3 regions of the Streptomyces sp. NPDC056160 genome follow, and region 1 is predicted to be linked to each of the others. Evidence: riboswitches for the same ligand, from Rfam matches in the RefSeq annotation. Region 1 holds a riboswitch; each other region holds the start of a gene.
What was found. A riboswitch is a leader RNA that binds a small molecule or an ion and turns the genes downstream of it on or off. The one in region 1 is predicted to bind cyclic di-AMP.
Positions count from the first base shown of each region.

Region 1 (9,993 bases):
GGTGAGCGCGGCTCAGGGACTGCGGCGGCCGGGCGTCAGGACGCCTTGGCCTTCTCCTCGGTCTTCGGCGCGGCGGCGACCGGGGCGGGCTTGGCGGCCTCGTAGAACTCCTCGCGGGGGTTCTCCATGGCGCCGAGCGAGACGACCTCGCGCTTGAGGAACATGCCGAGGGTCCAGTCCGCGAAGACGCGGATCTTGCGGTTCCAGGTCGGCATGGCCATGCCGTGGTAGCCGCGGTGCATGTACCAGGCGAGACGGCCCTTGAGCTTGATCTTCATCTTGCCCATGACGATCATCGCGACGCCCTTGTGCAGGCCGAGACCCGCGACCGCGCCCTTGTTGGCGTGGCTGTAGTCCTTCTGCGGGAAGCCCCGCATACCGGAGACCACGTTGTCGCCGAGGACACGGGCCTGGCGCAGCGCGTGCTGGGCGTTCGGCGGGCACCAGGCGTTCTCGTTGCCCGCCTTGCGGCCGACGAGGTCCGGGACCTGGGCGTTGTCGCCCGCGGCCCAGATGTAGTCGGTGCCCTGCACCTGGAGGGTCGGCGCGCAGTCGACGTGACCGCGCGGGCCCAGCGGCAGGCCGAAGCGGGAGAGCACCGGGTTGGGCTTGACGCCGGCCGTCCACACGATGGTGTTGGAGTCGACCTCGAGTCCGTTCTTCAGCACGACGTGGCCGTCGACACAGGAGTCCATGGAGGTGGAGAGGTAGATCTCCACACCGCGGCTCTCCAGGTGCTCCTTGCCGTACAGGCCGAGCTTGGGGCCGACCTCGGGAAGGATCTTGTCGGCGGCGTCGACCAGGATGAAGCGCATGTCCTCGCGGGACACGTTGGTGTAGTACTTGGCCGCGTCCCGGGCCATGTCCTCGACCTCACCGATGGTCTCCGCGCCGGCGAAGCCGCCGCCGACGAAGACGAAGGTGAGCGCCTTGCGGCGGATCTCCTCGTCGGTGGTCGAGTCGGCCTTGTCGAGCTGCTCGAGGACGTGGTTGCGCAGGCCGATGGACTCCTCGATGCCCTTCATGCCGATGCCCTGCTCGGCGAGGCCGGGGATCGGGAAGGTGCGGGAGACCGCGCCCATGGCGATGACCAGGTAGTCGAAGGGCAGCTCGTACGCCTCGCCGACCAGCGGGGCGATCGTGGCGACCTTGCGGTCCTGGTCGATGGTGGTGACCCGGCCGGTGAGGACCTCCGCCTTGGGGAGCACGCGTCGCAGCGGGACGACGACGTGACGCGGGGAGATGCTGCCGGCGGCGGCTTCGGGGAGGAAGGGCTGGTAGGTCATGTACGACCGGGGGTCGACGACCGTGACGGTCGCCTCTCCGTAGCGCATCTTCTTGAGAATGCGCCGAGCTGCGTACAGGCCTACGTACCCACCGCCTACTACGAGGATCCTGGGACGCTCCGTGGTGCTCATGGCATCGAGTATCCACCCGTCCCAGGGGGGTACCTCGTGCGCCCCTTCACAAGGTTCGCAAGTGCCTGTGCTAAACTCCGCGGCCCGCGTGACCGAGATCATGGTGGCGGAAGGGAACCGGAATCCGGTTCTGACCGTTGTCAAGGCCGCGTGAGCTGCCGCTCCGGCTCGCCGGGGGCCCGGCGAAGAGCCCTCCCGCCCCCCGTTCGCCACCCCCGTGTGGCGCTCCCCTGAGCACCCTCACCCTCCCGCTGAGCCCCCGCGGGGACCGTCGGCACCCCTTCGGCGGCGGCCCCGGAGCCAATTCCTTGTGAAGAACTTCACGAAGTTTTCCGACAAGGCGTCACGGGGGCTACGCCACCGACCAGGCGATCCCGTCCAGGATGTCGTGCTCGCTGACCACGACCTCCTCGGCGCCGATGCGTTCCATGATCGAGAGCAGCACCAGGGCGCCCGCTCCGATCACGTCGACCCGGCCCGGGTGCATCGACGGGATCGCCGCGCGCTCCGCGTGCGTGGCGTGCAGCAGGGACGTGGTGATCTCGCGGACGCGGTCGTGGGAGAGGCGGGAGTGGTGGATGCGCGCCGAGTCGTACTCGGGCAGGTCCTGCGCGATCGCCGACACGGTCGTCACCGACCCGGCCAGACCCACCAGCGTGTGCGCCTCGCGCAGCGGGACCGTCTCCTCGGCGAGGTCGAGGGCCGCCTCGATGTCGGCCCTTATGGCCGCGATCTGCTCCTCGGTGGGCGGGTCGCTCACCACCCCGTCCCGGACCAGGTGACGCTCGGTCATCCGGACGCAGCCCACGTCCACCGAGCGGGCGGCGCGCACGTGGTCGCCGCCCACCACGAACTCCGTGGAGCCGCCGCCGATGTCGACCACCAGGAACGGCTTGGCGAGGTCGTCACGCCCCGTCAGTTCCTTCGTCGCACCCGTGAACGAGAACTCCGCCTCCTGGTCACCGGAGATGACCTCGGGCTCGACACCGAGGATGTCCACCACCCCGCGCACGAACTCGTCCCGGTTCTCGGCGTCGCGGGAGGCGGAGGTGGCCACGAAACGCAGCCGCTCGGCGCCGTACTCCTTGATGACCTGCGCGTACTCACGGCAGGCCGCGAAGGTGCGCTCCAGTGCCTCGGGGGCGAGCCGGCCGGTGCGGTCGACGCCCTGGCCGAGCCGCACGATCGTCATGCGCCGGTCCAGGTCGGTGAGTTCACCCGTTGCCGGATTCGCGTCCGCGACCAGCAGGCGGATGGAGTTCGTACCGCAGTCGACGGCGGCGACCCGGGTCACTGGCTCTTCTCCTCGTGGGCCTCGTGGTTCTCGTGGTTCTCGTGGTTCTCGGGCACCGTCACGCACGGGCCCTTGCGCCACCACTCGGGCAGCATCGCGATGGCCTCGTCGCCCAGCGGGTTCACGCCCGGCCCGGCGGCCAGGGAGTGCGCCACCAGGACGTGCAGGCACTTGACCCGGTCCGGCATGCCGCCCGCGCTCGGAAAGCCCGTCAGCTCCTCGATCTCGTCCCGGCGCCGGACGTAGTCCTCGTGCGCGGCCCGGTAGGCCGCCGCCAGCTCGGGATCGGCGGCCAGCCGCTCGGTCATCTCCTTCATCACGCCGTCGGCCTCCAGCGTGCCGATCGCCGACGCGGCCCGCGGGCACGTCAGGTAGTACAGCGTCGGGAAGGGCGTGCCGTCGGGCAGCCGCGGGGCCGTCTCCACGACGTCCGGCTGCCCGCACGGGCAGCGGTGCGCGATCGCGCGCAGCCCGCGCGGCGGCCGTCCGAGCTGCTGCTTGAAGGCCTCGACGTCCGCGTCGGTGGGTTCGGTGCGCGGGGTGGGCGGCGGGGGCGTTTCCATGCCTGTGGGGAAATCTCTCTGTCGGTTCACTGGTGGGCGGCGTCGGCCTTGTCGACGCCGTACCAGACGTTGGTGTACCAGGGGCGGCGGGCCGCCCCGTGTTCGGCGCGGGAGCGCTTGACCGGGCCCGGCTCGACCATGGTGTAGCCGGTCTCCCCGGGGAGCACGTAGTGCAGCCGCTGCCGGATCTGCTGCTCGGCGTAGGCGTCGTCCCGCCAGCGCGCCTTCAGGTCGCGCAACTGCTCGACCCGCTGCTGTGCCTGCGCCTTCTGCCGCCTGAGGTCGGCGATGTCGGCGCGCTGGGCGACGTACTGGCGCATCGGGTAGGCAAGGGCGACCACCAGCGAGCACACGACGAGCGCGAGCAGCGCGGCGCGCCCGGTGAGCCGGGACCGGCGGGCCTGCCGCCGGGTCTGGGAGCGGTAGACACGGGCCGCGGTCTGCTCGCCGAGCAGCCTGAGCCTGGTCGCGGTGGAGAACCGGTCCCGGTCCTTCACGGCCATCGTCGCGCCTCCCGTTGGTCACCTCGTACGTGCCGCACACGCGCGTACGTCCCCGGACACGGTACGGGACCGGGTGCGGGGACGTACGGACGACTGGCGAAGCCTCACCCTTTGCGGCTCGGCCCGGCCGTGGTGCGGCTCAGCCCTTCAGGCGTGGTGCGGCTCAGCCCTTGAAGCGCGGGAAGGCGCTGCGGCCGGCGTACACCGCGGCGTCGTCGAGGATCTCCTCGATGCGCAGCAGCTGGTTGTACTTGGCGACGCGCTCGGAGCGGGCCGGGGCGCCGGTCTTGATCTGGCCGCAGTTGGTGGCGACGGCGAGGTCGGCGATGGTGACGTCCTCGGTCTCACCGGAGCGGTGGGACATCATGCACTTGAAGCCGTTGCGCTGGGCCAGCTCGACGGCGTCCAGGGTCTCGGTCAGCGAACCGATCTGGTTCACCTTCACCAGCAGGGCGTTGGCGGTGCCCTCCTCGATGCCACGGGCCAGGCGCTCGGGGTTGGTGACGAACAGGTCGTCACCGACGAGCTGGACCTTCTCACCGAGCTTGTCGGTGATGACCTTCCAGCCGGCCCAGTCGTCCTCGAACAGCGGGTCCTCGATGGAGACCAGCGGGTAGGCCGCGACCAGCTCCTCGTAGTACTCCGTCATCTCGGCGGCGGAGCGCTCCTTGCCCTCGAAGAGGTACTTGCCGTCCTTGTAGAACTCGGAGGCGGCGACGTCGAGGGCCAGGGCGATCTGCTCGCCCGGGGCGTAACCGGCTTCCTTGACGGCCTCGAGGATGAGGTCGAGGGCCTCGCGGTTGGAGCCGAGGTTCGGGGCGAAGCCGCCCTCGTCGCCGAGGCCGGTGGCCAGACCCTTGTTCTTCAGGACCTTCTTGAGGGTGTGGTAGACCTCGGTGCCCCAGCGCAGGGCCTCGGAGAAGGACTCCGCGCCGATCGGGGCGATCATGAACTCCTGGATGTCCACGTTGGAGTCGGCGTGCGAGCCGCCGTTCAGGATGTTCATCATCGGCACCGGCAGCAGGTGCGCGTTGGGGCCGCCCAGGTAGCGGAAGAGCGGGAGGTCGGAGGCCTCGGAGGCGGCGTGGGCGACGGCGAGCGAGACGCCGAGGATGGCGTTGGCGCCGAGCGAGCCCTTGTTGTCGGTGGCGTCCAGGTCGAACATGGCCTGGTCGATCAGGCGCTGCTCGGTGGCGTCGTAGCCGACCAGCTCCGGGCCGATCTGCTCGATCACGGCGAGGACGGCCTTCTCGACGCCCTTGCCCTGGTAGCGGTTCGGGTCACCGTCGCGCAGCTCGATGGCCTCGAAGGCGCCGGTGGAGGCGCCGGACGGGACGGCGGCACGACCCGTGCTGCCGTCGTCGAGGCCGACCTCGACCTCGACCGTGGGGTTGCCTCGGGAGTCCAGGATTTCCCGGGCTACGACGACGTCGATGGACGGCACGAGCATCTCCTTCGTGGATGTGACGCTGAAAGTGCGGGGCGGCTGCCTTGCGGCGGTGCCTTGCGACTAGAGCCTAACCGTCCCGGGCCGCCGGTCGGCCGACCGACCGTCCCGTGGACAGGGTGACGGTACACATTGTTCCAGTACGGAACAAAGGGCGCGGGGACGGGGACACGAACGGAAAGCGAAAAAGCCCCGCCCCGGTGCGTACGGGGGAACACGCACCGGGGCGGGGAGCCCGTGGGGACGGGGGGGTGACCCCACGCGGCCTCCATGATGGGGGCCGCGCCTGGGGAGGGCCTGGGGCCCTGCTAGCGGGCCGCTGTCACTTCAGGTGCAGCTGCTGGCCCGGGTAGATGAGGTCGGCGTCGTCGACGATGTCCTTGTTCAGGTGGAACAGCTTCTCCCAGCCGCCCCGCACGCCGTGCTCGGCGGCGATGGAGCTGAGGGTGTCGCCGGCTGCCACCTTGTACTCGCCGTCGCCCTTCTTGACCTTCTTGCCGGTCGGGGTGGTGACGGTCTTCTTCGGGGCCGGACGCGTCTCGGAACGGTCGGCGGCACGCTGCTCGGTCGAACGGGTCGAGGTGCTGCTCTTGGAGCTGCTGCTCGACGAGGACGACGAGGACGACGAGGAGGAGGACGAAGAGGAAGAGGAGGACGACGAGGACGACGACGAGCTGCTGCCGCCGCTGGAGGAGGCGCCGGACAGGCCCTTGCCGCAGACCGGCCAGGCACCCTTGCCCTGGCCCGCGAGCACCTTCTCGGCGACGGAGATCTGCTGCGACTTGCTCGCCAGGTCGGCGCGCGAGGCGTAGGCGGTGCCGCCGTACGCGGCCCAGGTGGAGTTGGTGAACTGCAGGCCGCCGTAGAAGCCGTTGCCGGTGTTGATGGACCAGTTGCCGCCGGACTCGCACTGGGCGACCGCGTCCCACTCGGAGGAGGTGGCGGCGGAGGCGTTGCCGGCCGCCATCAGCGGGCCGGCGACGGCGACGCCGGTGACACCGGCGAGTGCGATGGCGCGGGTGGCCTTGGACGGACGACGATGCTTGCCCTTGCCGGAAAACAGCATGGAAGGATCCCCTCACCGACGCCTGCGAGGTGAGCTGTCGGGTTCGGGCCGGTTGAGTTGCCCGGCCGTGCCTTTGGGGAGGCACGGCTTCACCCCCAGCCGCTCCGGTCGACTTCCCGGCGCGGCACTTACCTTGGGTCCCCCGCTCCTGCCTACGGCGCTCGAAGCGACGACTGTTCCCGTACGGCCGCTGGCAGGATTCGGCGTTGCGGCAGCCGGGGCTCGCGGTGGCGAGCGGTCATGACCGTAGACAGGTGATCCGCCGGATTTCAAAGACGATCAGGGCTTCTGAGACTCATCCCACACTTTCACCGAATGGGACATTCGGCGCGAAGTGTGACCTGAACTCCCCCTATTTCTGGGTGTTTTCAGTGGGGACATCCAGGCTCTGACCGGCGACGATGTGGTCGGGGTCGGCGCCGACAGCACCCTTGTTCGCGTCGTAGAGGGCGTGCCATCCGCCGTGGAGGTCAAGGGAGTCGGCGATGGACGTGAGGGAGTCACCGGTGCGGACGGTGTAGGAGGCGGCGGAGGCGGTGTGTGCGGCGCCTCCGTCACGAGAGGCGTGCCGGCCGCCCGTACGGCCCTCCGTGGCGCCCTCGTCGGCGCTGCCGCCGCGGTGCCGGCCGCCGCCGAGCGCACCGGTGTCGACGAGGGCCGAGGAGCCGGCGGTCTGCCTGTAGTCCTCGGCGGAACCGGAGTTGCCGTAGCCGCCGGTGTCGCCGGCGCCCGCCGAGGGGGTGCCCTCGGACGTGCCCGGTGCGTGGGACGTGTCGGACTTGGACGAGTTGCCCTGGTTCGGAGATGAAGAGCCCGAAGTATCCGAGGAGCCCGAAGAGTCCGAAGAGCCCGAAGGGGAGGGCTTCGTGGTGGAGTTGCCCGGCGCACCGGTCCCGTGTGACGAGCCGGCAGTCCCGTCGGTGTTCGCCGAAGGGTCGGACGAACCGGACGAGTCGCCCGCACCGCTCTGCGAATCATCGGACAGACCGGGGTCGTTCACGCCGGAGCTGTCGGAACCTCCTGAGCCGTCGGAGTCGTCGGACCGGCCGGTGCCGTCGGAGGTTCCGGATGATCCCGACGTTCCGGATTTCCCACTCGTTCCGGTTGATCCGGAGGAGTGCGACGAACCGGAGGACCCGTTGGCGCCGTTCGAGCCGGACTTCGAGTTCGAGGACGACGAGTCGCCGCCCACGCCCGTGTCGACATGGGCCGCACCGGAGCTCTTGGTGAGCCCGGTGAGCAGACCGCAGGTGTGCCAGGCGCCGGGCCCCCGGTCGGCGAGGATCTTCTCGGCCACGGCTATCTGCTGGGAGCGGCTGGCCTGGTCGGCACTCGGCGCGTAGGACAGGCCGCCGTACCTCTCCCAGTCGTCCTGGGTCAGCAGCAGACCGCCGTAGTAGCCGTGGCCGTTGTCGGCGCTCCAGGAGCCGCCGGTCTCGCACTGGGCCACCTTGTCCCACGTGGTGCCGTCGGCCGCGCTCGCGCCACTGGCGGCGACCAGCGGGATGGCGATGGCCGATCCGGTCACTCCGGCGGCGACGATGAGGGCCGGAGCCTGACGGGGGCGACGGTGACGACCGTTCCCGGAGAGCATGCGGAGACCTTTCGCACGACAGCAGTGACCGCGCGGCGGCGGGGCGGGGACGCCCCGGCGTCACGCTGATGGGTGAAAGTATCGGGTGACGATCACTTGTCACAAGTTAATGCCGCGCAGATCACGTGAACATCACATAGTTGAGCGTGTGTCATCTTTACTGCTGCCGGCACGGGGTGTAGAGCCCCCCGGGGGATCATTTTCCGGCCACTGTCAGGCGGGCGGTGCCGGGGTGAAACGGACAGGCAGGGTCCGCAGTCCGCGCATGATGAGTCCGCCGCGCCAGCGCAAGTCGGCCGGGTCCGCGTCGAGTTGCAGGTCGGGCAGCCGGGTGAGGAGGGTGGCCAGCGCGGTCTGGCCCTCCAGGCGGGCGAGCGGGGCGCCCAGGCAGTAGTGGATGCCGTGGCCGTAGCCCAGGTGCTGGTTGTCGCGGCGGCCGAGGTCCAGGGTGTCGGGGTGGGCGAACCGCTCCGGGTCGCGGTCGGCGGCGGCGAGGACCACCAGCACCGGATCGCCCGCGGCGATGTCCTGCCCGCCCAGGGTGAGCGGCCGGGTGGCGAACCGCCAGGTGGCCAGTTCCACCGGCCCGTCGAAGCGCAGCAGCTCCTCCACGCCGGTCTCCAGCAGGCCGCTGTCGCCACCGGCCAGGGACGTCTGCAGCCGCTCCCGCTGGCCGGGGTGGGTGAGCAGGGCGTACGTGCCGTTGCCGATGAGGTTGACGGTCGTCTCGAAACCGGCGAACAGGAGGATGAAGGCCATCGCGGCGGCCTCGTTCTCCGTGAGGTGCTCGCCGTGGTCGGAGGCGCGGATCAGGCCGGAGATGAGGTCCTCGCCCGGGGTGGGCTCGGCGGGCAGGGCCTCGCGCTTGCGGTGGATCAGCTCGGCCAGGTAGCCGCGCATCTTCTTCACCGAACGGGCCACCCCGCCCCGGGGCCCCTTGCCGTGCCGGATCATCATGCCCGCCCAGTCCCGGAAGTCGTCCTGGTCCTCGCGCGGGACGCCGAGCAGGTCGCAGATGGCGTAGATGGGCAGCGGGAAGGCGAACTCGTGGATGAGGTCGGCGGTCCCGCGCCCGGCGAAGGAGGCGATGAGGCCGTCGGCCAGCTCCTGCACGCGCGGCGCGAACTCGGCGACCCTGCGGGGCGTGAACGCCTTGCTGACCAGGCGGCGCAGCCGGGTGTGGTCCGGCGGGTCGATGTTGAGCAGATGCGTCATCAGCTCGGCCTTGCGCTCGCCCGGGATGCCCGTCTTGCCCTTGGCGTGCGCGGGCTCGTCGTGGTGGGCGGGGTTCTTGGACAGCCGGGAGTCGGCCAGGGCCTGCCGGGCGTCGGCGTACCGGGTGACCAGCCAGGCCTCCACTCCGCTGGGCAGCCGGGTCCGGTGCACGGGGGCGTGCTCGCGCAGCCAGGCGTACGCGGGGTAGGGGTCGCTCGCGAATTCCCAGGTGAAGAGAGGGGGCGGGGTGGTGGCGGAGGAGGGGGTGTCCGGCTGGTCGTGCATGGGGGCGACAGTAGTCGCCGGGGGTGCAAGGGCGCAGAGGTGGCGTCGTCGGGTGGGGGCCGTGGGGGGGGGAGCCGGCCGTGCGGTTCCCCGCGCGCCTCGGGGGAACTTCAGTCCTCCTCTCCCTTCTCCTCCCCCCTCTCCTTCTCCGTCTCCTTCTGCTTGATCGCGTCTCTGTAGGCGCGCGCCGCAGCTCGCAGGGCTGTTTCCGGGTCGGTGCCCTCCGCCTCGGCGCGGGCGGCCAGGGCCAGCAGTTCGTAGCCGATGTCCTCGCCCTGGGGCAGCGGTACGTCAAGCCCCGCCGTGCGCGCCCGGGACGCGAGTTTCGCCGCGAGGGCGAGGCCGGGCTGGTGGAGGGGTACGCCGTCCGTGACGGACGCGCGCTGCTTCTCCTCGGCCTTGGTGCGCCGCCAGTGCTCCTTGACCTCCTCCGGTGTCGCGGCGCTCTCCTCGCCGAAGACGTGCGGATGGCGGTGGATCAGCTTGGCGACGATGCCGGCGGCGACGTCGTCGACGGAGAACGGGGCCTCGGGGTCGTCCTCGGCGATCCGGGAGTGGAAGACGACCTGGAGCAGGACGTCCCCCAGCTCCTCGCGCAGTGCGTCCCG
Region 1 covers NZ_JBHJUW010000126.1:1,608-11,600, forward strand. Annotated here, with positions in the region: gene ACFC02_RS33020 (NAD(P)/FAD-dependent oxidoreductase) at 36-1,418, opposite strand; gene ACFC02_RS33025 (exopolyphosphatase) at 1,771-2,712, opposite strand; gene ACFC02_RS33030 (DUF501 domain-containing protein) at 2,709-3,275, opposite strand; gene ACFC02_RS33035 (septum formation initiator family protein) at 3,302-3,778, opposite strand; gene eno (phosphopyruvate hydratase) at 3,942-5,222, opposite strand; gene ACFC02_RS33045 (transglycosylase family protein) at 5,548-6,291, opposite strand; cyclic di-AMP (ydaO/yuaA leader) riboswitch at 6,296-6,461, opposite strand; gene ACFC02_RS33050 (transglycosylase family protein) at 6,644-7,819, opposite strand; gene ACFC02_RS33055 (cytochrome P450) at 8,099-9,385, opposite strand; gene ACFC02_RS33060 (nucleoside triphosphate pyrophosphohydrolase) at 9,496-9,993, opposite strand, start outside.

Region 2 (9,993 bases), on a different contig from region 1:
CTCCCTGGACGGCTGCCTGGACGACACCGGCCCCAGCCGTCTCCTGCTCTCCGGCCGCGCCGACTTCGACCGGGTCGACGCGGTACGGGCCTCCGCGGACGCCATCCTGGTCGGGGCCAAGACCGTGCGCGCCGACAACCCCCGCCTGCTGGTCAACTCGCCCGAGCGGCGCGCGGCCCGACTCGCGGCCGGCCGGCCGGAGCATCCGCTGAAGGTCGCGGTCAGCGCCTCCGGGGAGCTGGACCCGCGGGCGCGCTTCTTCCGGACGGGCGGCGAGAAGACCGTCTACACGACGGACGAGGGCGCCGAACGCCTGCGCCGTGCGGGCCTCCCCGGCACCGGCACGAGCGTGGGCGCCGACACCGGCTCCGGCACCGGCACCGGCACCGTCTCCGTCGTGCCGCTGGGCGGCGAACTCGACTGGCGGCGGCTGCTGGCACACCTGCACGACGTGCGCGGGGTCCGCCGGCTGATGGTCGAGGGCGGCGGCACGGTGCACACCCAGCTGCTCCAGCAGCGCCTCGCCGACGAGCTGCAACTCGTGCTCGCGCCGCTCCTCGTGGGAGACCCGCGGGCACCGCGGCTGTTCGGGCCGGGCGCCTACCAGCGGGGGCGGCTGAGGCTGGTGGAGACGCGGGCCCTCGGGGACGTCGTCCTCATGCGTTACGAGCCCACGGAACCCGGCGCCGGAGGCGACGCCGCCCCCGCCGACCGGCACTGGCTGCGGATCGCGTGCGAGCTGGCCGGGGAGTGCCCGCCGTCGCGGACGGCGTTCAGCGTGGGCGCGGTGGTGGTGGCCGCCGACGGCACCGAGCTGGCGCGTGGCCACTCGCGCGAGGCCGGCGATCCGGTGGTGCACGCGGAGGAGGCCGCGCTCGCGAAGATCGACCCGGGGGACCCGCGTCTGCCGGGGGCGACGGTGTACAGCAGCCTGGAACCGTGCGCCCGACGCGCCTCCCGGCCGCGACCGTGCGCCCGGCTGATTCTGGACGCGGGGGTACGCCGGGTGGTCACGGCCTGGCGGGAGCCGGACACGTTCGTCGAGTCGGCCGACGGCACCGGGGTCCTGGCGCGCGAGGGCGCGGACGTCGTCGTCCTGCCGGAGTTCGAGAGCCGGGCCAAGGCGCCCAACCGCCACCTGCTGTGACGCGTGTGCATTCCACCCCCAGAATGACGTACACTGGTTTCACCGACGCGGGGTGGAGCAGCTCGGTAGCTCGCTGGGCTCATAACCCAGAGGTCGCAGGTTCAAATCCTGTCCCCGCTACTGAAGACTCAGGGCCGGAATTCGATGAGAATTCCGGCCCTGAGTGTTTTTCTCCGGCCGCCGGGTCATCGGCCGGGGTCGTCGGTCCGAGGCATCGACCCGGGTATCGCCCCGGATGCCGACCCGAGTCATCGTCACGTGTCGTGAGCGAGCGGTCCCCGTCCGCATAACAACTGACACACCATCAGTAAAACGCATGCAGGCGCCCTGGCTGGACGGCGCCCTTGAATGGCCTGAACTCAAGTCAACTTGCCCCGGTTTCATCACCTGTGAGACGTAGATCCTGGCCAAAAAGGTTTAATGATCAAGCCGGACGGCTTGGAATCGGAGCCCCGGGTCTATTAACGTTCGATAACGCAGCGCGGTCGTCCCAGCCGTCACCCGAGGCGGCTCCGTGCGCGCGCGCCGAATCCCGCGAGGGAACCGGGGAACCACCAACTTGGGGTGAATCGGGCGCCATCCGCCGTACGCACACGGCTGGTTGACGCGCGTAGGAGACCTTCCCGCTCCGAACCCGTCAGCTAACCCGGTAGGCGAGACGGAAGGAAAGGAGCACGCCCGCGTGGCGTCCAACCGGCCTGCCTCAGAAGCCCCGTCCGTGCCGAGCCGGCGCACCGAGCCCTTCGCCTACGGCGGCCGGCGCCCCGACGAGGGCCCCTGGGAGGAGTGGAACCCCACCGAGGAGTCCGTCCGTCCCGTCCGTGGCCGGCACCGGGTCGCCAAGCAGCGCGGCGGCGGGCTCGCCCGCAGCTCCACTGTGCTCGGCGTGGGCGTCATAGCGGCCGTCGGTGCGGGTGGCATGGCCAGCGCCAACACCGGCAAGCCGCCGGTCTCGATCGCTCTGCCCGACCTGCACGGCCTGCCCGCCGTGGGCGCCCTCTTCGACGGCTCCGGCCACGACGGCCCCGAGGGCTCCGCGACCGCGCTCAGCGACGTCACCGCGGCCCAGGCCGGCGCGGCGGACGAAGCTGACGCGACCGACGCGACGGAAGCCACCGGGACGACGGCGCAACACGCCTCCGACGCGGGCGAGGCGCTGCGCAACCGCATCATGGCCCAGGCCGAGCAGCAGCAGAACCAGGCCGAGGCGAAGACCAGGGCGGCCACGGAGGCGGCGGCTGCCGCGAAGGCCGCCCGGCAGGCCGAGCAGGCCGCCGCCCAGGCGAAGGAGGAGGCCGAGGCCAGGGCCGCCGCCGCGAAGAAGAAGGCGGAGGAGGAGGCCCGGAAGAAGGCCGAGGCGGCCCGGCTGGCCGCCCTCGCCAAGCAGTACACGCTGCCGACCTCCTCGTACACCCTCACCTCGACCTTCGGCCAGGCCGGCTCCATGTGGTCCTCCGGGCACCACACCGGCCTCGACTTCGCCGCGCCCACCGGCACCCTGATCAAGGCCGTCCACAGCGGCACCGTCACCGAGGCGGGCTGGGCCGGCGCCTACGGGTACCGCACGGTCCTCACCCTGGACGACGGAACCGAGCTGTGGTTCTGCCACCAGTCGTCGATCAACGTCACGGCCGGCCAGAAGGTGAGCACCGGCGAGGTCATCGGCCGGGTGGGCGCCACCGGCAACGTCACAGGCCCCCACCTGCACCTGGAGGTCCACCCGGACGGCCAGGCCGCCGGCATCGACCCGATGGCGTGGCTCCAGGGCAAGGGCCTCACTCCCTGACGGTCCGACCGGGTGGTTTGCGCAAGCTTTGCGCCGGCCACCGGCGGGGCGCGGAATGGAGCGCTCCGCCTTGGTCGTTGATGTGGGGCATGACTTCTCTGCGCAAGCTGGGCCCGTCCGACCTCGAGGTCTTCCCCCTCGCCCTCGGCGGCAACGTCTTCGGCTGGACCGCCGACCAGGCGCGGTCCTTCGCGGTCCTGGACGCCTACACGGCCGCCGGCGGCAACTTCATCGACACCGCCGACTCCTACTCGGCGTGGGTGGAGGGCAACCACGGAGGCGAGTCCGAGACGATCATCGGCAAGTGGGTCAAGGAGCGCGGCAACCGCTCCGACGTCGTCATCGCCACCAAGGTCAGCCAGCACCCCGACTTCCAGGGCCTGTCCGCGGCCAACATCAGGGCCGCGGCCGACGCCTCCCTCCAGCGTCTGGGAACCGATCACATCGACCTCTACTACACGCACTTCGACCAGCCCGAGGTACCCGTCGAGGAGATCATCGGCGCGCTCGACGAACTGGTGAAGGCGGGCAAGGTCCGGCACATCGCCGCCTCCAACATCTCCGCCGAGCGCCTGGCCGCGTCGCTGGAGTTCTCCGAGCGCGAGGGACTCGCGCGGTACGTGGCGCTCCAGCCGCACTACAACCTCGTCTCCCGTGACACCTACGAGGGCGCCCTGCGAGACCTCGCCGAGCGGGCAGGCCTTGCCGCCGTGCCGTACTACGCACTGGCATCCGGCTTCCTGACCGGCAAGTACCGGCCGGGCGCGACGGTCGACAGCCCGCGCGCCGGGGGCGCCGCCAAGCACCTGGCGACCGAGCGCGGCCAGAAGGTCCTCACCGCGCTCGACGAGGTCGCCCGTGCCCGTGGCACCGAGGTGGCCACGGTGGCCCTGGCCTGGCTGGCGGCCCAGCCGACGGTGGTCGCCCCGATCGCCTCGGCCCGGACGGTGGAACAGCTCCCCGCCCTGCTGGCGGTGGCGGAGCTGGACCTCACGGACGAAGAGGTCGCGCGGCTCACCCGGGCATCTGCCTGAGCCTCGCGGACCACGGCCCCCTGGCTGCGCGGTCTCACGGCCTCACGGCCCGTGGCTCACCGATGACTCCCGTACGGACTCTGCCCGTACGAAGGCTGCACGTGCGGGCTCTGCTGCCCGTACGGACCCTGCCCGTACGGAAGCGGCGGGCGGCCGTGAGGCTGTCCGTGCCCGTAGCCGTAGCCGTACAGGCCGTACGCCGGCCAGGGCGCCGCGAAGACGCGTACCGGCGGTGCGGTCATCCGTGCCGCGTGGTCCAGGGCGGGCTGGGCCACCTCGCGCCTGCGCCACAGTTCGTGCAGCAGTTCCCGCTCGCGCACGCCGAAGTCGGCGCCGACCCGCCCGAGGCGCCCCCGGCGGCGCAGGAACGCCAGCGAGGTCGCGTAGGCCTCGTACTGCGCGACGGTCCGCGCCGCGGGCTTGCCGAGGTGCCGGCCGGCGTACTCGCGGGCCAGCCGGCGCGCCCGCATCGACCCGAGGGCGAACGGTTCGGCGGGGGTGAGCCACCCGGCGGCGGCGTACGCGGGCAGTTCCTCGCGGATGGTGCGCAGCTCCCGCTGCCGGGTCCAGACGACCAGCCACGTCAGCAGCCCGAAGGCGGGCACCATGAAGCCGCCGTAGACCGCGAAGAACCCGAACCGGCCGAAGGTCGACGAGCCGTTCCAGAACGCGTGCATGCCCATCGCGAGCAGCAGCCCGGCCGGGGGCAGCAGCAGGCGGCGCCGGCGCCGGCGTTCTCCCGCGAGCGCGGCCAGGCCGAAGCCGAGGCCGGTGCAGACCGTGAAGAGCGGGTGCGCGAACGGCGACATGATCACGCGCACGAAGAAGGTCGCCGCCGTGACGGAGGCGATGCCCTGGCCGCCGGTCATCTGGTCGGTGCCGAAGGCGGTGCCGAGGTAGAGGATGTTCTCGGTGAAGGCGAAGCCGGTCGCGGTGACCCCGGCGATGACCACACCGTCGACGATGCCGGTGAAGTCGCGTCTGCGGAAGAGGAAGATCAGCAGGACGGCGGCGGCCTTCGCGGACTCCTCCACGACCGGCGCTATGACGGTCGCGCCGAGGGTGTCCGCGCCCACCGGGTCGGCGGTCGCGGTCGCGATCCACTTGGTCGCGAAGCTGTTGGCGACGATCGCGATCAGCGCCGCCGCGCAGGCGCCCCAGGCGAAGGCGAAGACCATGTTCCGCCAGGGGCCGGGGTCGACCCGGTCCAGCCAGCGGAAGGCGGCCGTCAGCAGCGGGACCGGCAGCACGGCCAGGCCGAGACCGACCAGGAACCCTTCCGTGCCGGTCTGCCGGCGGACCAGGGCCAGGATGACGAGCCCGGACAGCGCGAGCAGCGCGGCGAGGGCGCCGTAGCGCACCCACCGCCTGTGCCACCAGTGCGCGTGTCGCGGCCGGCCGTCGGCTATGGGCGGAGGACCGCTGGGATACGTCGGGTACGGGGGACAGGTGGCCACGTCATTGACCCTAACGAGGGAAGGGGACGATCGCGATGGTGCCGCGTCGCGTCGGCAGGGACCGGCGGCCCGGACCGGCGGCCCGGACCGGCGGCCCGGACCAGCGGCCGGGACAGCGGCCGGGACCGAAGACCGGGCCGGCGGTGGGTACTGGCGTTCGGGATTGGCGGTCGCGTCCCGGGGCCGGGACCGGGGCCGGGGCCGGGGTGCGGTGGTGCGTCAGGCGAGACCGGAGTGCCGGGCGGGGCGTTCGGCAGGGTGCTCGTCGCCGTGCGGTACGCGCCGGAAGAGCAGGTCGTTGACGAGGTGGCCCTTGTCCAGGCCCTGGCCCTCGAAGCGGGTCAGGGGGCGGAAGGCGGGGCGGGGCGCGTAACCGCCGTCGGGCCGCGTGTTCTCGAAGGCGGGGTGGGCGGTCAGGACGTCCAGCATCTGTTCGGCGTACGGCTCCCAGTCCGTCGCGCAGTGCACGACCGCGCCGGGCCTGAGCCGGGTGGCGGCCAGCGTCAGGAACTCCGGCTGGATCAGCCGCCGCTTGTGGTGCCGCTTCTTGGGCCATGGGTCGGGGAAGTAGACGCGCAGCCCGTCGAGGGAGTCGGGGGTGAGCATCTCGCGCAGCAGGATGATCGCGTCGCCGTTGGCGACCCGGACGTTGGTGAGCCCGTCCCGGTCGGCGAGGCTCAGCAGGTTGCCCTGGCCGGGGGTGTGCACGTCGACGGCGAGGATGTTGGTGTCCGGGTCAGCGGCGGCCATCTGCGCGGTGGCCTCGCCCATGCCGAACCCGATCTCCAGGACGACGGGACGGGCGTTGCCGAAGAGCTCGGCCAGGTCGAGCACCCGCCGGCCGTCGATGTCCAGCCCCCACTGGGGCCACAGCCGTTGCAGCGCGTCCGCCTGCCCCGCGGTCACCCGGCTCCGCCGCGGCTGGAAGCTGCGGATCCGCCGCTCGAAGTGCGACCCGGCCGGATCGGCCTGCGGCCCGTCGGGAAACCGCGGCTCCCCCTTCGCCCGTGTGTGCCGGACGGACACCCCGGGGGTGTGCGGGGGAGTGGGGGCGGCGGGAGTGTTCAACGAGTCAGACACAGTGCGATCCATTTTACGGGCTGGGCGGGCCGGGCGGGCCGGGTGGCGTCGAGCGGGCCCCGGGGCGGCTCCGCAGACGTCCCCGGGCTTCCCCCACCGGTGCCGCCGCGGGGCCTGAGGGCCCTCCCGAACCTCCGTGCCGCCTCCATGCGGGTGCCGTTCGGGGTGCTGGGGGCGCTCGGGATCGCCGCTGGGGTCCCCCCTCGGACGGTCTCTCGAACCTCCGCGCGGGCACCACTCGGGGCACTCGGGGTGCTGGGGGCACCTGGGGTCTCCGCTGAGACGCCCCCGGGGACGGCCTCTCGGGCCCCTCGGACGGCCTTCTCCTCACGGGCCGCTCGGCTGTCGCCCCCGGGCCTGACGGGGACGGTCCGGCCCGGGTCCCCGTCAGGCGTTCCCGGGCGGGGGTCCACGTCCGACAGGCATCCCCAGGTCCCGCTCCCGTCAGGCGCCCCCGCGTCCTCCGCCAGGCATCTCCGAGTCCTGTCAGGCGCCACCGCTGGGCGGCTCGGGCGCTGCTCAGGCCTCCGCGCAGCCCCGTGCGGGTATCACCGCCGTCGGTGCCCGCAAGCTCATCCCGCGGTCGCCAGTGCCCCCAGTGCCCTGCGTGCCACCTCTCGCCCGATCGGGAGCGACGCCGTCGCCGCGGGGGACGGGGCGTTCAGCACGTGCACGGCCCGGGCCCCCTCCCGGATCAGGAAGTCGTCCACCAGCGTCCCGTCCCGGAGGACGGCCTGCGCCCGCACCCCCGCGGGGGCGGCCACCAGGTCGCTCTCCTCCACGCACGGCAGCAGCCTGCGCACCGCCTCGGTGAACGCCGCCTTGGACACGGACCGCCGCAGCTCCCCCGCCCCGTACCGCCAGTGGCGCCGGGCGATCCGCCACGAGCCGGGCCAGCTCAGCGTGCCCGCCAGCTCACGGGGCCGTACGACCCCCCAGCCGTACCCCTCGCGGGCCAGCGCCGGCACCGCGTTGGGCCCGATGTGCACGCCACCGTCGATCCCCCGCGTGAGGTGCACGCCGAGGAACGGGAACGCCGGGTCCGGCACCGGATACACCAGCCCCCGCACCAGCTCCGGCCGTGCCAGTTCGTAGTACTCCCCCCGGAAGGGCACGATCCGCACGTCCGGCTCGTCCCCGGTAAGCCGCGCCACCTCGTCGCAGTGCAGCCCGGCGCAGTTGACCAGCACGCGCCCGCGGACGACGTCCCCGCCTGCCGTGCGCACGGCCACGCCCAGGTCGGGCCGCCGGTCCACGCGGACGACCTGGGCGCCGTAGCGGATCTCCGCGCCCGAGGCGTCCGCGAGCCGCCGGGCCACGCCCGTGTAGTCGCAGACGCCCGTCGTACCCACGTGGATCGCGGCGAGGCCGCGCACCTCCGGCTCGTACTCCTCGATCTGGGAGGCGCCCAGTTCGCGCACCGGTATCCCGTTCTCCCGGCCGCGCTGCACCAGGGCGTGCAGCCGGGGCAGCTCCTCCCGCTCGGTGGCGACGATCAGCTTGCCGGTGACGGCGTGCGCGATGCCGTACTCCGCGCAGAACTTGACCATCTCGGCGGCGCCCCGCACCGCGTAGCGCGCCTTGAGCGAGCCGGGCCGGTAGTAGATCCCGCTGTGGATCACCCCGCTGTTGCGTCCGGTCTGGTGCCGGGCCGGGCCCGGTTCCTTCTCCAGCACCGTCACCCGGGTGCCCGGCGCGGCACGCGTGATCGCGTACGCCGTCGACAAGCCGACGATGCCGCCCCCGATCACCAGCGCATCGCAGTCGTGAGCGATCTTCCGCACCTGCTCCACCTCCCGCTCCCGATAGTGCACTGCGCCACTGACAATGCCTTCAAACCGGGGTCGGGCGGACCGGCGCGCCGAAGCGGCCTGCGACCGGGGCAGCCGGGCACCCGCCCGCGGCCGGGCAACCCGTCGCAAGACGGACGGCCGAAGCACCCGGAGTTCCCGAAGCATCGGGGCCCCCGAAGCGGCCGAAGCGGGTGGAGCGCCCGAAGCGTCGCGCCGGGGGCGCCCCCGGCGGTTCGGGCAGCTCAGGCCGTGGTCATCAGCAGTGGTCTGGCCCGTTCGCGCAGTTCGGCCACGCGCGGTTCGTCGCCGTAGGGCTCCAGCCGATGGAGGAGGTCCCTGACGTACTCGGTGGTGCGCGCCGAGGAGATGCGGCCGGCGACCTCCACCGCCCGCACCCCCTGCTCGCAGGCCGCGTCGAGGTTGCCCGACTCCAGCTCGGCGACCGCGGAGACCACCAGTCTGAGGCCGTGCGAGCGCACGAACTCCTCCGTGGGTTTCGACAGCGCCTGCTCGGTGAAGCGGCGGACCTGGCGCGGTGCCTTCAGGTCGCGGTAGCACTCCGCGGCGTCGGCGGCGAAGCGGTCGTAGCCGTAGAAGCCGAGCCAGGTCGGGTCGTTGTCGCCCTCCCGGGACCGCTCCAGCCAGCCCTCGGCCGCCTTCAGGGACGCGCCGGCCGCCTGGGCGTCGCCCGCGCGCGCGTGGGCCCGTGCCTCGACCAGCCGGAAGAAGCTCATGGTGCGGGCCGTGGCCAGGCCGCGGTTGCGCTCCAGGGCGGCCTGCGCGAGGTCGACGCCCTCGTCGCCGAAGCCGCGGTAGGTCGCCTGGAGCGACATCGTCGCCAGGACGTATCCCCCCAGGGGCACGTCGGCCGCCGCGCGTGCCAGGCGCAGCGCCTGGATGTAGTACCGCTGGGCGGCCTCCTGCTGGCCGGTGTCGAAGGCCATCCAGCCGGCCAGCCGGGTCAGTTCGGCCGACGCCCCGAACAGGGCACGGCCGACCTCGTCGGAGTACGCCCCGAGGAGGAGCGGCGCCGCCTCCACCCGTAAGCACTCGGGCACCATGGACGAACGCCAGTCGCCGCCTCCGTACTTGGAGTCCCAGCGCCTGGCGTCCTCGGCGGCCTCCCGCAGCTTCTGCACGTCGCTGTGGCCGACTTTGATCGGTGCGCCCGAGCCCTCCGCTCCGCCCGCCTCGCGCGCCACCGAGCTGTCGGCCGGGGTTATCAGCCATCGGGAGGCCGGCGTCGCGTAGGCGGTCACCGCGAACGATCCGGCGAGCGACTGCCAGATGCCGCCGGAGCCGGCCCGGCGGCCCGCGAGGTCGAGGCGGTACAGCTCGGTGGCCGCCTTCACCGCCTGGCTGACGTCCCTGGGGAAGGCGAGGCCCACCTCGGGCGCGGGGTCCGCGTCCGCCAGGCCGATCTCGTGGAGCGGCACCGGGCGGCCGAGTTTCTGTCCGATGGCGGCCGCGATGAGGTGCGGCGCCGCGCCCTGCGGCACCATCCCCTTCGACACCCAGCGCGCCACGGAGGTCTTGTCGTAGCGGAGGGTCAACCCGCGCTGGGCGCCGAGGTCGTTGACGCGCCGCGCGAGTCCGGCGTTGCTGATTCCCGCGAGGGCGAGAACGGCGCCGAGCTTTTCGTTCGGCCCGCGTTGCTCCCTGGACATGCGCCACCCCTCGACACAGACGGCTGCCG
Region 2 covers NZ_JBHJUW010000001.1:152,942-162,934, forward strand. Annotated here, with positions in the region: gene ACFC02_RS00750 (dihydrofolate reductase family protein) at 1-1,147, shown strand, start outside; tRNA gene ACFC02_RS00755 (tRNA-Met) at 1,194-1,267, shown strand; cyclic di-AMP (ydaO/yuaA leader) riboswitch at 1,661-1,818, shown strand; gene ACFC02_RS00760 (M23 family metallopeptidase) at 1,830-2,933, shown strand; gene ACFC02_RS00765 (aldo/keto reductase) at 3,023-3,967, shown strand; gene ACFC02_RS00770 (PrsW family intramembrane metalloprotease) at 4,024-5,424, opposite strand; gene trmB (tRNA (guanosine(46)-N7)-methyltransferase TrmB) at 5,644-6,504, opposite strand; gene lhgO (L-2-hydroxyglutarate oxidase) at 7,077-8,297, opposite strand; gene ACFC02_RS00785 (MFS transporter) at 8,540-9,964, opposite strand.
Region 2: another riboswitch for cyclic di-AMP. It lies ahead of ACFC02_RS00760 (M23 family metallopeptidase); the one in region 1 lies ahead of ACFC02_RS33045 (transglycosylase family protein).

Region 3 (9,993 bases), on a different contig from region 1:
AAGTGGGCCGGGCTCGGCCGGCGCTCCCCGCTGGTGGCGGCGGTGTTCGCGGTCTTCCTGCTGGCCTTCGCGGGCATCCCGCTGACCTCGGGCTTCGCCGGGAAGTTCGCCGTGTTCAAGGCGGCGGCGGAGGGCGGCGCGGCACCGCTGGTCGTGATCGGTGTGATCTCGTCCGCGGTCGCGGCGTTCTTCTACATCCGCGTGATCGTGCTCATGTTCTTCAGCGAGCCGCGCCCGGAGGGCCCGACGGTCGCGGTGCCGTCACCCCTGACGATGACCGCGATCGGCGTCGGCGTGGCCGTCACGGTGGTACTGGGCGTGGCCCCCCAGTACTTCCTCGACCTGGCGAACCAGGCGGGGGTGTTCGTGCGCTGAATCCCCGCCGCGCGGCACGACGAAGCGGCCCGGCTCCCCTGTGCGGGGGCCGGGCCGCTCGGCTGCGCGGGGGAGGGCTACCGGTTTCCTCCGTGGCGCGTTCTGATCCCGGTCAGGTCGAGGTCCACGGAGAACGGGGCGTCCACCTTCATCCGCTCCCGGAAGATGCCGACGCTGGTATAGGAACCGGTCGTGGGCTCCAGCTCGAAAGCGTGCACCACGGCGCGGCCGTTCTCGTTCTCGATCCTCCAGTAGTGAGGGATCTTGGCCCGGGAGTATTTGAGGGGTTTCGTCTCGCGGTCCCGGGAGACCGAGTCCTCGGAGACGACCTCGACGGCCAGGAGGACGGCCTCCGCGGGGAACCGGGTCTGTTCCGGCTCTTCCTCCACCACGTCTCCCCGTACGACGACCACGTCAGGCTCAGGCCTGTTCTGGCGGTCGATGTCGATGGTGAATTCGCGGAACACTTCGAAGTCCGTCGGCGCCAGAGACTGCAACTGCCACTTGAAGAAGTCGACAGCGCGCTCATGAAAAGCGGTTTGCGGACTCACGAAGACCAGGCTCCCGTCGATCAGTTCCGTATGCGGAGGCAGATTCGGGAGGTGGTCCAGGTCGTCGGCGGTCCAGCCGCCTTCCGGCGGAGTCGGCCAGGTGGGCTCGGACGCGCTCGGTGCGACGCTCATCAGTGCTCCCATGGGACGGAGTCTCGCCGGTGCATTCAGACTATCGGCCGGAAACGGGCAGGTCTCCTGCGTACGTGTGAACGAGTCTCGTGTCGTTGACCTGGCGCTGCGGGGGCCGGCCTGTGGACAACTCCAGCGCTGTCGGCGGCGCCCCCTATCGTGGAGGGAGTGGTCGAGGGACGACGTACGGGGGACGAGACGATGGACGGGACAGGCGGTGTCACAGAGATGGCAGTGACGGACAGCGAGGCGCTGGCCACGCTGCGCCGGGTCTTCGGGTACGAGGCCTTCCGGGGCGAGCAGGAAGCGGTCGTCGAGCACGTGGTGACCGGCGGCGACGCGGTCGTGCTCATGCCCACCGGTGGCGGCAAGTCCCTGTGCTACCAGATTCCGGCCCTGGTCAGACCCGGTACGGGCATCGTGGTCTCGCCGCTGATCGCCCTCATGCAGGACCAGGTGGACGCCCTGCGCGCCCTCGGTGTGCGCGCCGGCTTCGTCAACTCCACGCAGGACTTCGACGAGCGGCGAGTGGTCGAGGCGGAGTTCCTGGCCGGCGAGCTGGACCTGCTCTACCTGGCGCCGGAGCGGCTGCGCCTGGACGCCACGCTCGACCTGCTCTCGCGTGGCAAGATCTCCGTCTTCGCCATCGACGAGGCGCACTGCGTCTCGCAGTGGGGCCACGACTTCCGCCCCGACTACCTGGCCCTGTCGCTGCTGGGCGAGCGCTGGCCGGACGTGCCCCGCATCGCCCTCACGGCGACCGCCACCCGCACCACGCACCAGGAGATCACCGCGCGGCTGAACATGCCGCACGCCCGGCACTTCGAGGCCAGTTTCGACCGGCCCAACATCCAGTACCGGATCGTCCCCAAGGCCGACCCCAAGAAGCAGCTGCTGGCCTTCCTGCGCGCGGAGCACGCGGGCGACGCGGGCATCGTGTACTGCCTCTCGCGCAACTCGGTGGAGAAGACCGCCGAGTTCCTGTCGGCCAACGGCATCCAGGCGGTGCCGTACCACGCGGGCCTGGACGCGGGCACGCGCGCCGCGCACCAGTCGCGCTTCCTGCGCGAGGAGGGCCTGGTCGTCGTCGCGACCATCGCCTTCGGCATGGGCATCGACAAGCCGGACGTCCGGTTCGTCGCCCACCTCGACCTGCCCAAGTCTGTCGAGGGCTACTACCAGGAGACCGGCCGCGCGGGTCGCGACGGCCTGCCGTCCACGGCCTGGATGGCCTACGGCCTCAACGACGTCATCCAGCAGCGCAAGCTGATCCAGTCCGGCGAGGGCGACGAGGCCTTCCGCCGCCGGGCCGCCGCCCACCTGGACTCGATGCTCGCCCTGTGCGAGACGGCCACCTGCCGCCGCGGACAGCTCCTCGCCTACTTCGGCCAGGACCCCGACCCGTCCGGCTGCGGCAACTGCGACACCTGCCTGACCCCGCCGGAGACCTGGGACGGCACGGTCGCCGCCCAGAAGGTGCTGTCCACGGTCGTCCGGCTCCAGCGCGAGCGCGGGCAGAAGTTCGGCGCCGTGCAGATCATCGACATCCTGCTGGGCAAGCGCACCGGCAAGGTGATCCAGTTCGACCACGACCAGCTCTCCGTCTTCGGTATCGGCACGGAGCTGTCCGAGGGAGAATGGCGCGGCGTCGTACGGCAGTTGCTGGCGCAGGGCCTGCTGGCGGTCGAGGGCGAGTACGGCACGCTGGTGCTGACCGACGCGAGCGGCGCGGTGCTGCGCGCCGAGCGCGAGGTGCCGCTGCGCAAGGAACCGAAGCGGCCGGCCACCTCGCGGTCGGCCTCGTCCTCCTCCGGGCGGAGCAAGGGCAAGGCCGCCGTGGCCGAGCTGCCCGAGCACCTGCTGCCCGCCTTCGAGGCCCTGCGCGCCTGGCGCGCCGAGCAGGCCCGCGAGCAGGGCGTCCCCGCGTACGTCATCTTCCACGACGCCACGCTCCGCGAGATCGTCACGGTCTGGCCGGACTCGGTCGCCCAGCTCGGCACGGTGGGCGGGGTCGGTGAGAAGAAGCTCGCGACGTACGGGGAGGGCGTGGTCGGGGTCCTGGAGTCACTGGCGGCCCCGGCCGGCGACCGCCCAGGCACGGCCCCCGGTGCGGGACACGAACCGGAAGCGGGCGCCGAGTCCGTGCCCGAGCCCGAGCCGGACGACGACTGGATATAGACGGCTGGGCACAGGGGACGGGAGGGCCGAGAGCGGCCGCACGCCGCGTGTTCACCGCGCGCGTGAGGCGTACGCCCTGACATCCGCGTCAGCGTTCGCCGTGGCCGTGGCCGTGGCCGTGGCCGTGGCCGCACGGGCGGGGGCCGGCGAGGCGTGCCGCGTCAGCGCCAGGGCCGCGGCGTTGCGGACGTCCCCGTTGGGGTCGGTTCGCGGAGTGCCTGGCCAGGGCGGGCACGGCGGCTTGTCGACGGCCTTGCCCGGAGCGACGCCGACGCGTCGCAGGGCGCGTACGAGGGTGCCGTCGGTGGCGGAGCCGATGCCGGTGGAAACCTTCGCTGTCGGCCGGGGCCTGCGGGTGCGCCGCGTCAGCCCAGTGCCGTCAGCCCCGGCGCGAACGTGATCAGCAGCGGAAGCAAGGGCACCAGGGCCGCCACGGTCGTGGTCAGCGCTCTGCGCCTGCGGTCAAGCCGAGGCGGGGGCTCCAGGAGGCGGTCCACCCGCTCACCGAGCAGACGGTGGCTGGAGGCACAGGAGAGGACCCCGCGGTGCTGGTTGAGTTCGATCAGGGCGAGAGCGGTGGTGAGGTGGCCGTGGCGGCGGGACGCGGTGTCGTCGGCGGCCAGTTCGACCAGGCGATGGGTCTGGTCGCAGAAGTGCGCGAAGAGCGGGAGACGCGGGAAGCCGGTCGCCAGCGCCGTCGACAGGTGCAGCAGCCAGTCGTGGTGCGCGCGGGCGTGCCCGCGTTCGTGGGCGAGCACGGCGTCGAGCTGGTGGCCCGTCAGACGCCGCAGCGCGCCGGTGGTGACGACGAGCTGGGGCGGGTGGCCGGGCATCCACCAGGCGTCGGGGTACTCGTCCTCCAGCACCAGCATCGGCCCGCGCGCGAGGGGAAGTCCCGCGGGCAGGTCCGGGGCCCGCTCCCGCAGGTGCGCGCGGGCCAGGCCACGGCGGCGGCGGGCCTCGGCCAGTTCGCGACCGAGCATCGCGGTGGTCCAGGCGGCGCCGCACGCCAGCAGCAGAGTGAGGGCGGCGGCCCAGGCCGGCGCGACCGACAGGTCGTACGCGGCGGTCACCGCGGGCGGTGCGGGAGCGAACACCCGGTCGCGCACGGTGTGGAAGACGGCCGCCGCGCCCAGCACCAGGGCGGCCAGGCAGCACAGCAGGACGGTGGCCACCAGGCACTGCCAGACCCACAGTGCGACCACGGGTTCCCGCTCGGGCCACTCCGCCCGGGTCAGAGCGCGGGGAACCGGCACGGCGGCCGTCAGAGCGACGGCGCTCAGCAGGAGCAGGCAGACGGTCATGCCACGGTCTCCGGTCCTGATCGGAGGTGGGCGGATGTCGGGTCGTGCGGTGGGGCGTGCGGTGCGGTGCGGTGGAGCGGGATGCGGTGCGGGGCGTGCTGTGCGGCATGCGATGCGGTGGTGCCGGGAGTCGAGCCGCGGTCGTACGGGCGAGTGGTGCGCGGTGGTGCCGTGCGGACCGTGCGGGCGTGGTGCGCGCGCAGCGCGGGCCTATCCAGTATGACGGGGACGGGCCCCACGAGTCATGGTCCGGCGGCAACCGACCCGCACGGCATCCGTGATGACGACTACGGCGTCACCCCGCCACGATCCGCCCCGTCACCTCTCCCAGCCCCACCCGGGTCCCGTCCGCGCCCGGGGCCCACGCCGACAGCGTCACCACGTCCCCGTCCTCCAGGAACGCACGCTTGCCGTCCGGGAGTTCGAGCGGTTCACGGCCGTTCCACGTGAGTTCCAGGAGCGAGCCGCGCTGGGCGGGCTCCGGTCCGCTCACCGTGCCCGACCCGTACAGGTCGCCGGTGCGCAGCGAGGCACCGTTGACGGTCATCTGGGCCAGTTGCTGGGCGGCCGTCCAGTACATGGTGGAGAAGGGCGGTTCGGACACGACGTGGCCGTTGATCGCGATGGAGATCCGCAGGTCATAGCCGCCGGGCTCCTCCCCGGTGTCGTCCAGGTACGGCAGCAGCTGGTGCGTGCGGTGCGGCGGGGCCAGCCGCGCGTCCTCCAGGGCGTCCAGCGGAGTGATCCACGCCGACACCGACGTGGCGAACGACTTGCCGAGGAAGGGTCCGAGCGGAACGTACTCCCAGGCCTGGATGTCCCGTGCCGACCAGTCGTTGAGCAGGCAGAGCCCGAAGACGTGCTCGCGGAAGTCCGCGAGGGCCACCGGCTGTCCGAGCCGCGAGGGCACGCCCACCACGAAACCGACCTCGGCCTCGATGTCCAGCCGGACGGAGGGCCCGAAGACGGGGGCGGGGTCGGCGGGCGCCTTGCGCTGTCCCGAGGGGCGTACGACGTCCGTGCCCGACACGACCACCGTGCCGGAGCGGCCGTGGTAACCGATCGGCAGATGCTTCCAGTTGGGGGTCAGCGAGTCCCCGGCGTCGGGGCGGAAGATCTGGCCGACGTTGCGCGCGTGGTTCTCGGACGCGTAGAAGTCGACGTAGTCCGCGACCTCGAAGGGCAGGTGGAGGGTGACCGAGGACAGGGGGTGCAGGAACTGTGCCACCGTCTCCTGGTGGGCGGGCACGGTCACCCACGCCGTCAGCGCGCGCCGTACGTCCGACCAGGCGGTGCGGCCCGCGGCGAGCAGCGGGCTCAGGGTGGGTCGCGCCAGCAGGGCGGCGTAGGGGGAGCCGAGCGCCAGTGCCGCCGCGCCCGCGTCGAGGACGTGGTCGCCGAGCCGGACGCCGACGGTCCGTTCCTGCGATCCCGCGCGGGAGAAGACACCGTAGGGAAGGTTGTGCGGACCGAAGGGGTCGCCCTCGGGGACCTCGAAGGGGGGCATCGGGTTCTGCCTCTCTTTCGTCTGCCGTGCGTTCCGTGGGGCGCAGGCGGCGGCCGGGCCACACGGTCATGTGGTCGCGCCACACGTTACGGAAGAGGTGCCGTCTTGGGCAGGGGATAAAGAGTCCACAATGTCCGGATTGGGCTTGCCGGGGCGGCAATTGCGCCTCAGCGCACCCGGCCTCACCACCCGGCACCGACCCGGCACCGACACCGGGTATCACCACCCGGATCGGCCCGGCACCACCGCCCGGCACCGGCTCGGCACCGCCGCCGCACGGGCGCGGTCCACCGGGCACGTGGCCCCGTTCCCGTGCGTCACCCGCGTGGCGGATGATCCGTATTCTCTGATCATGCCCGTTCGCCCCGCCCCCGCCCTCATCGCCACCGACCTGGACGGAACGCTGCTGCGCGGCGACGACACCCTGTCCGAGCGTTCCCTCGCCGCGCTCGCGCGGGTGACGGCGGCGGGCGCACGGCACCTCGTCGTGACCGGCCGGCCGGCGCCGAGGGTGCGGTCGCTGCTCAAGGACCTGGGGTGCACGGGGCTCGCGGTCTGCGGCCAGGGCGCGCAGCTCTACGACGCCGGGGCGGACCGCCTGCTGTGGTCGGTGACGCTGGACCGGGAGACGGCCGAGACGGCGCTCGGCAAGATCGAGGCCGAGGTGGGCGAGGTGTACGCGGCGGTCGACCAGGACGGAGTGGACGGGCTCACGCTCATCGAGCCCGGGTACCGCATGCCGCACCCGACCCTGCCCGCCCGGCGGGTGGGGCGGCGCGACGACCTGTGGCGCACGCCCATCAGCAAGGTGCTGCTGCGCCATCCCGGCCTGTCCGACGACGAGCTTGCGGAGGCGGCCCGCGGTGTGGTCGGTTCCCTCGCCACGGTCACCATGTCGGGCCCGGGGACCGTGGAACTGCAGCCCCGCGGCATCACCAAGGCGACCGGTCTCGCGCTGGCCGCCGGGCGTCTGGGGCTGGGGCCCGAGGGCACCCTCGCCTTCGGGGACATGCCGAACGACATCCCCATGTTCCGGTGGGCCGCCCGTGGGGTGGCGATGGCCGACGCCCATCCGGAGCTGAAGGCGGTCGCCGACGAGGTCACCACGTCGAACGAGGACGACGGCGTGGCCGTCGTCCTCGAGCGACTGTTCACCTGACCCGGTCGGCTCAGTACGCGCTGTAGACGTTGTCGATGGAGCCGTAGCGCGCTGCTGCGTAGTTGCAGGCGGCCGTGATGTTGGAGACCGGGTTGTAGATGTCGAACGAGGTGCCCGACACGTGGTAGGCGTTGAAGGTCGGCTGGATGACCTGGAGCAGGCCCTTGGACGGGATGCCCGCGGCGGCGTTGGAGTCCCAGTTGTTGATGGCCATCGGGTTGCCGGACGACTCGCGCATCACGTTGCGGTAGATGCCGTTGTACGTGCCGGGGATGCCCTTCTGGCCCATGATCGCGAGCGACTCGCGGATCCAGCCGTCCAGGGTGTTCGGGTAGGCGACGGTGCTCGCCGCCGTGGCGGTGGTCGTGGCCGTCGTGGTGGTGGCCGCGGAGGCGCTGGCGGCGCCGATCAGGGGCAGGGCGAGGACGGCGGCACCCGTGCCGGAGACGGCGAGGGTGCGGACGAGGCGAGCGGTGCGGGAACGGCGCTGACCGTTTGCGTGCATGGCGGATTCCTCTCCGTCGCCTGCGAGGTGAGCTGTCGGGTTCGGGCGGGGAGGTGCCCGGCCGCGCCCCATAGGGCGCGGCTTCACCCCGAGCCGTTCCGGCGCGGCGTACGACGTAGGACGACGTACGGCGCTCCGGCCCGGCGACTTACCTGGGTCCCCCGCTCCTGCCATGAGTGGTTCGGTCGATGGATATCGGGCGGTGGCAGGATTCGGCGGTCCGCCCGACTGGCCGGGAACGTATGCGAGAGCACATGTCCCGAACAAGTACCTGATTCACACATCGCCCTAGTTGACCTTGTTCTGGGGCGTTTCGGGTGCTTGATCCTTTGCAGTTGCCAAGGGTCAACTGGCTTGCGGGGGAAGGGGAGCTGGGGCTGTCCGGGGGGTGACGGGGCGGCGGTGTGAGCGTGACTCAAGTCACGGAATAATCCGCCGAGGAGCATTTGCGGCCAAGGGGAATTGGAATATCAATAGGGGTAAATCGGACTCACGATGGCGGGGGTGAAGCGGAGGCGAGGGGGAATCGGGAACAAGGATGCGGGGCGGGTCGTGACGTGACGAGTGGAAGGGTGACGGTCGTCACGCTTGGTGAGGTCGTGGCCCTGTTCGTACGTATGTATAGGCGAGGGCGGGTTCCGGGGAGGAGTGAGGGCAGGGAGGGGGGCGGGTAGGGAGGAGGGAGTCGATAAATATCTGTTCATATGTGGTGATCGAAAACATATCGGTCGTGATCCGATACCACCTGGCCTGTATCGGTGGGCGCTATCGGTGATCGAAACGTGACCGGATACGCTGACTTGAGTGATGGCAGCGACCTATCGACAAACCGTGTAACGCCAGCAGACACCAGCAGACAGGAGACCCCTCGTGACCGTCGTCGGGCCGTTCGGGCTGAGCGTGCGGGACCAGGCTCTCGAAGCCGATGTCCAGGCCGGGTTGGCGGCTGTCGAGGAAGGGCTGCTCGAAGCCACCAAGAGCGAGGTCCCGTTCATCACGGAGGCCGCTCAGCACCTCGTCAAGGCCGGCGGGAAGCGGTTCCGTCCGCTGCTCGTGATGCTCGCGGCCCAGTTCGGTGACCCGTACGCGCCGGGGATCGTGCCGTCGGCCGTCGTCGTGGAGCTGACCCACCTGGCCACGCTCTACCACGACGACGTCATGGACGAGGCCGCCGTGCGGCGCGGAGTGGCCAGTGCGAACACCCGCTGGGGCAACTCGGTGGCGGTGCTCACCGGCGACTTCCTCTTCGCCCGGGCCTCGCAGATCCTCGCCGACCTCGGACCGGAGGCCGTCCGGGTGCAGGCCCTGGCGTTCGAACGGCTGGTCACCGGGCAGATCCTGGAGACGGCGGGCCCGCAGGACGGCAGGGACCCCGTCGAGCACTACCTGGACGTACTGGGCGGCAAGACGGGTTCCCTGGTGGCCGTGTCCTGCCGGTTCGGCGCGATGATGTCCGGGGCCGACGAGACCGTCGTCGACGTGCTCACGCAGTACGGGGAGCGGCTCGGCGTCGCCTTCCAGCTGGCGGACGACGTCCTGGACATCGCCTCCGACTCCCACGAGTCCGGCAAGACACCGGGCACCGACCTGCGCGAGGGCGTCGCGACACTCCCGGTGCTGCGGCTGCGCGAGCGCGCGGCGCGGCTGGGGCTGGCCGAGGACATCGCCCTGTGCGAACTGCTCGACTCCGACCTGAGCGACGACGCGCGGCATGCCGAGGCGCTGGCGGCGCTGCGCGCGCATCCGGCTCTGGAACAGGCGCGCCGCGACACCGTCCGGTACGCGGAGGAGGCGCGGGCCGCACTGGCGCCGCTGCGCGAGTGCGACGCGAAGGCGGGGCTGCTCCAGCTGTGCGACGCGGTCGTGCACCGGGCCGGCTAGCCGGGCCCGCACCTCCAGGCGACACCGGACAGCGGCTACCGGCCACCACCGGCCCGGCCCCGCTCACCTGGGCCAGAGGGCGGAGTCTCCACCCCGACCCCTACGGGGTGGTGGAGACTCCGCCCTTGTGTGTCATACCGCAGAGGTACACGGAGTTGGCTCCGGGGTCTGACGCTTTCGCGCGGCCGATTTGGTCAGATGGAAGCACGGACCACACCACTCCTCACCGATTCGGGTGAGAATGGCGGCTTGGGGTGGGAGAAGTGCACACGGGCAGCCGCCGCCGACGACGGAGGTAAGGCACACATGGCACCGTACGAATCCGACGACAGCAGGGACGCCGCGGAGGCCGACGGCAGGCACTCGGTGCGCCGCAAGGCCGCGCGCTACGTCGTCCCGGT
Region 3 covers NZ_JBHJUW010000025.1:58,298-68,290, forward strand. Annotated here, with positions in the region: gene nuoN (NADH-quinone oxidoreductase subunit NuoN) at 1-375, shown strand, start outside; gene ACFC02_RS12195 (Uma2 family endonuclease) at 453-1,058, opposite strand; gene recQ (DNA helicase RecQ) at 1,260-3,236, shown strand; gene ACFC02_RS12205 (M56 family metallopeptidase) at 3,602-4,540, opposite strand; gene fahA (fumarylacetoacetase) at 4,836-6,047, opposite strand; gene ACFC02_RS12215 (HAD family hydrolase) at 6,400-7,206, shown strand; gene ACFC02_RS12220 (transglycosylase SLT domain-containing protein) at 7,217-7,711, opposite strand; cyclic di-AMP (ydaO/yuaA leader) riboswitch at 7,716-7,908, opposite strand; gene ACFC02_RS12225 (polyprenyl synthetase family protein) at 8,582-9,592, shown strand; gene ACFC02_RS12230 (outer membrane lipoprotein carrier protein LolA) at 9,899-9,993, shown strand, end outside.
Region 3: another riboswitch for cyclic di-AMP. It lies ahead of ACFC02_RS12220 (transglycosylase SLT domain-containing protein); the one in region 1 lies ahead of ACFC02_RS33045 (transglycosylase family protein).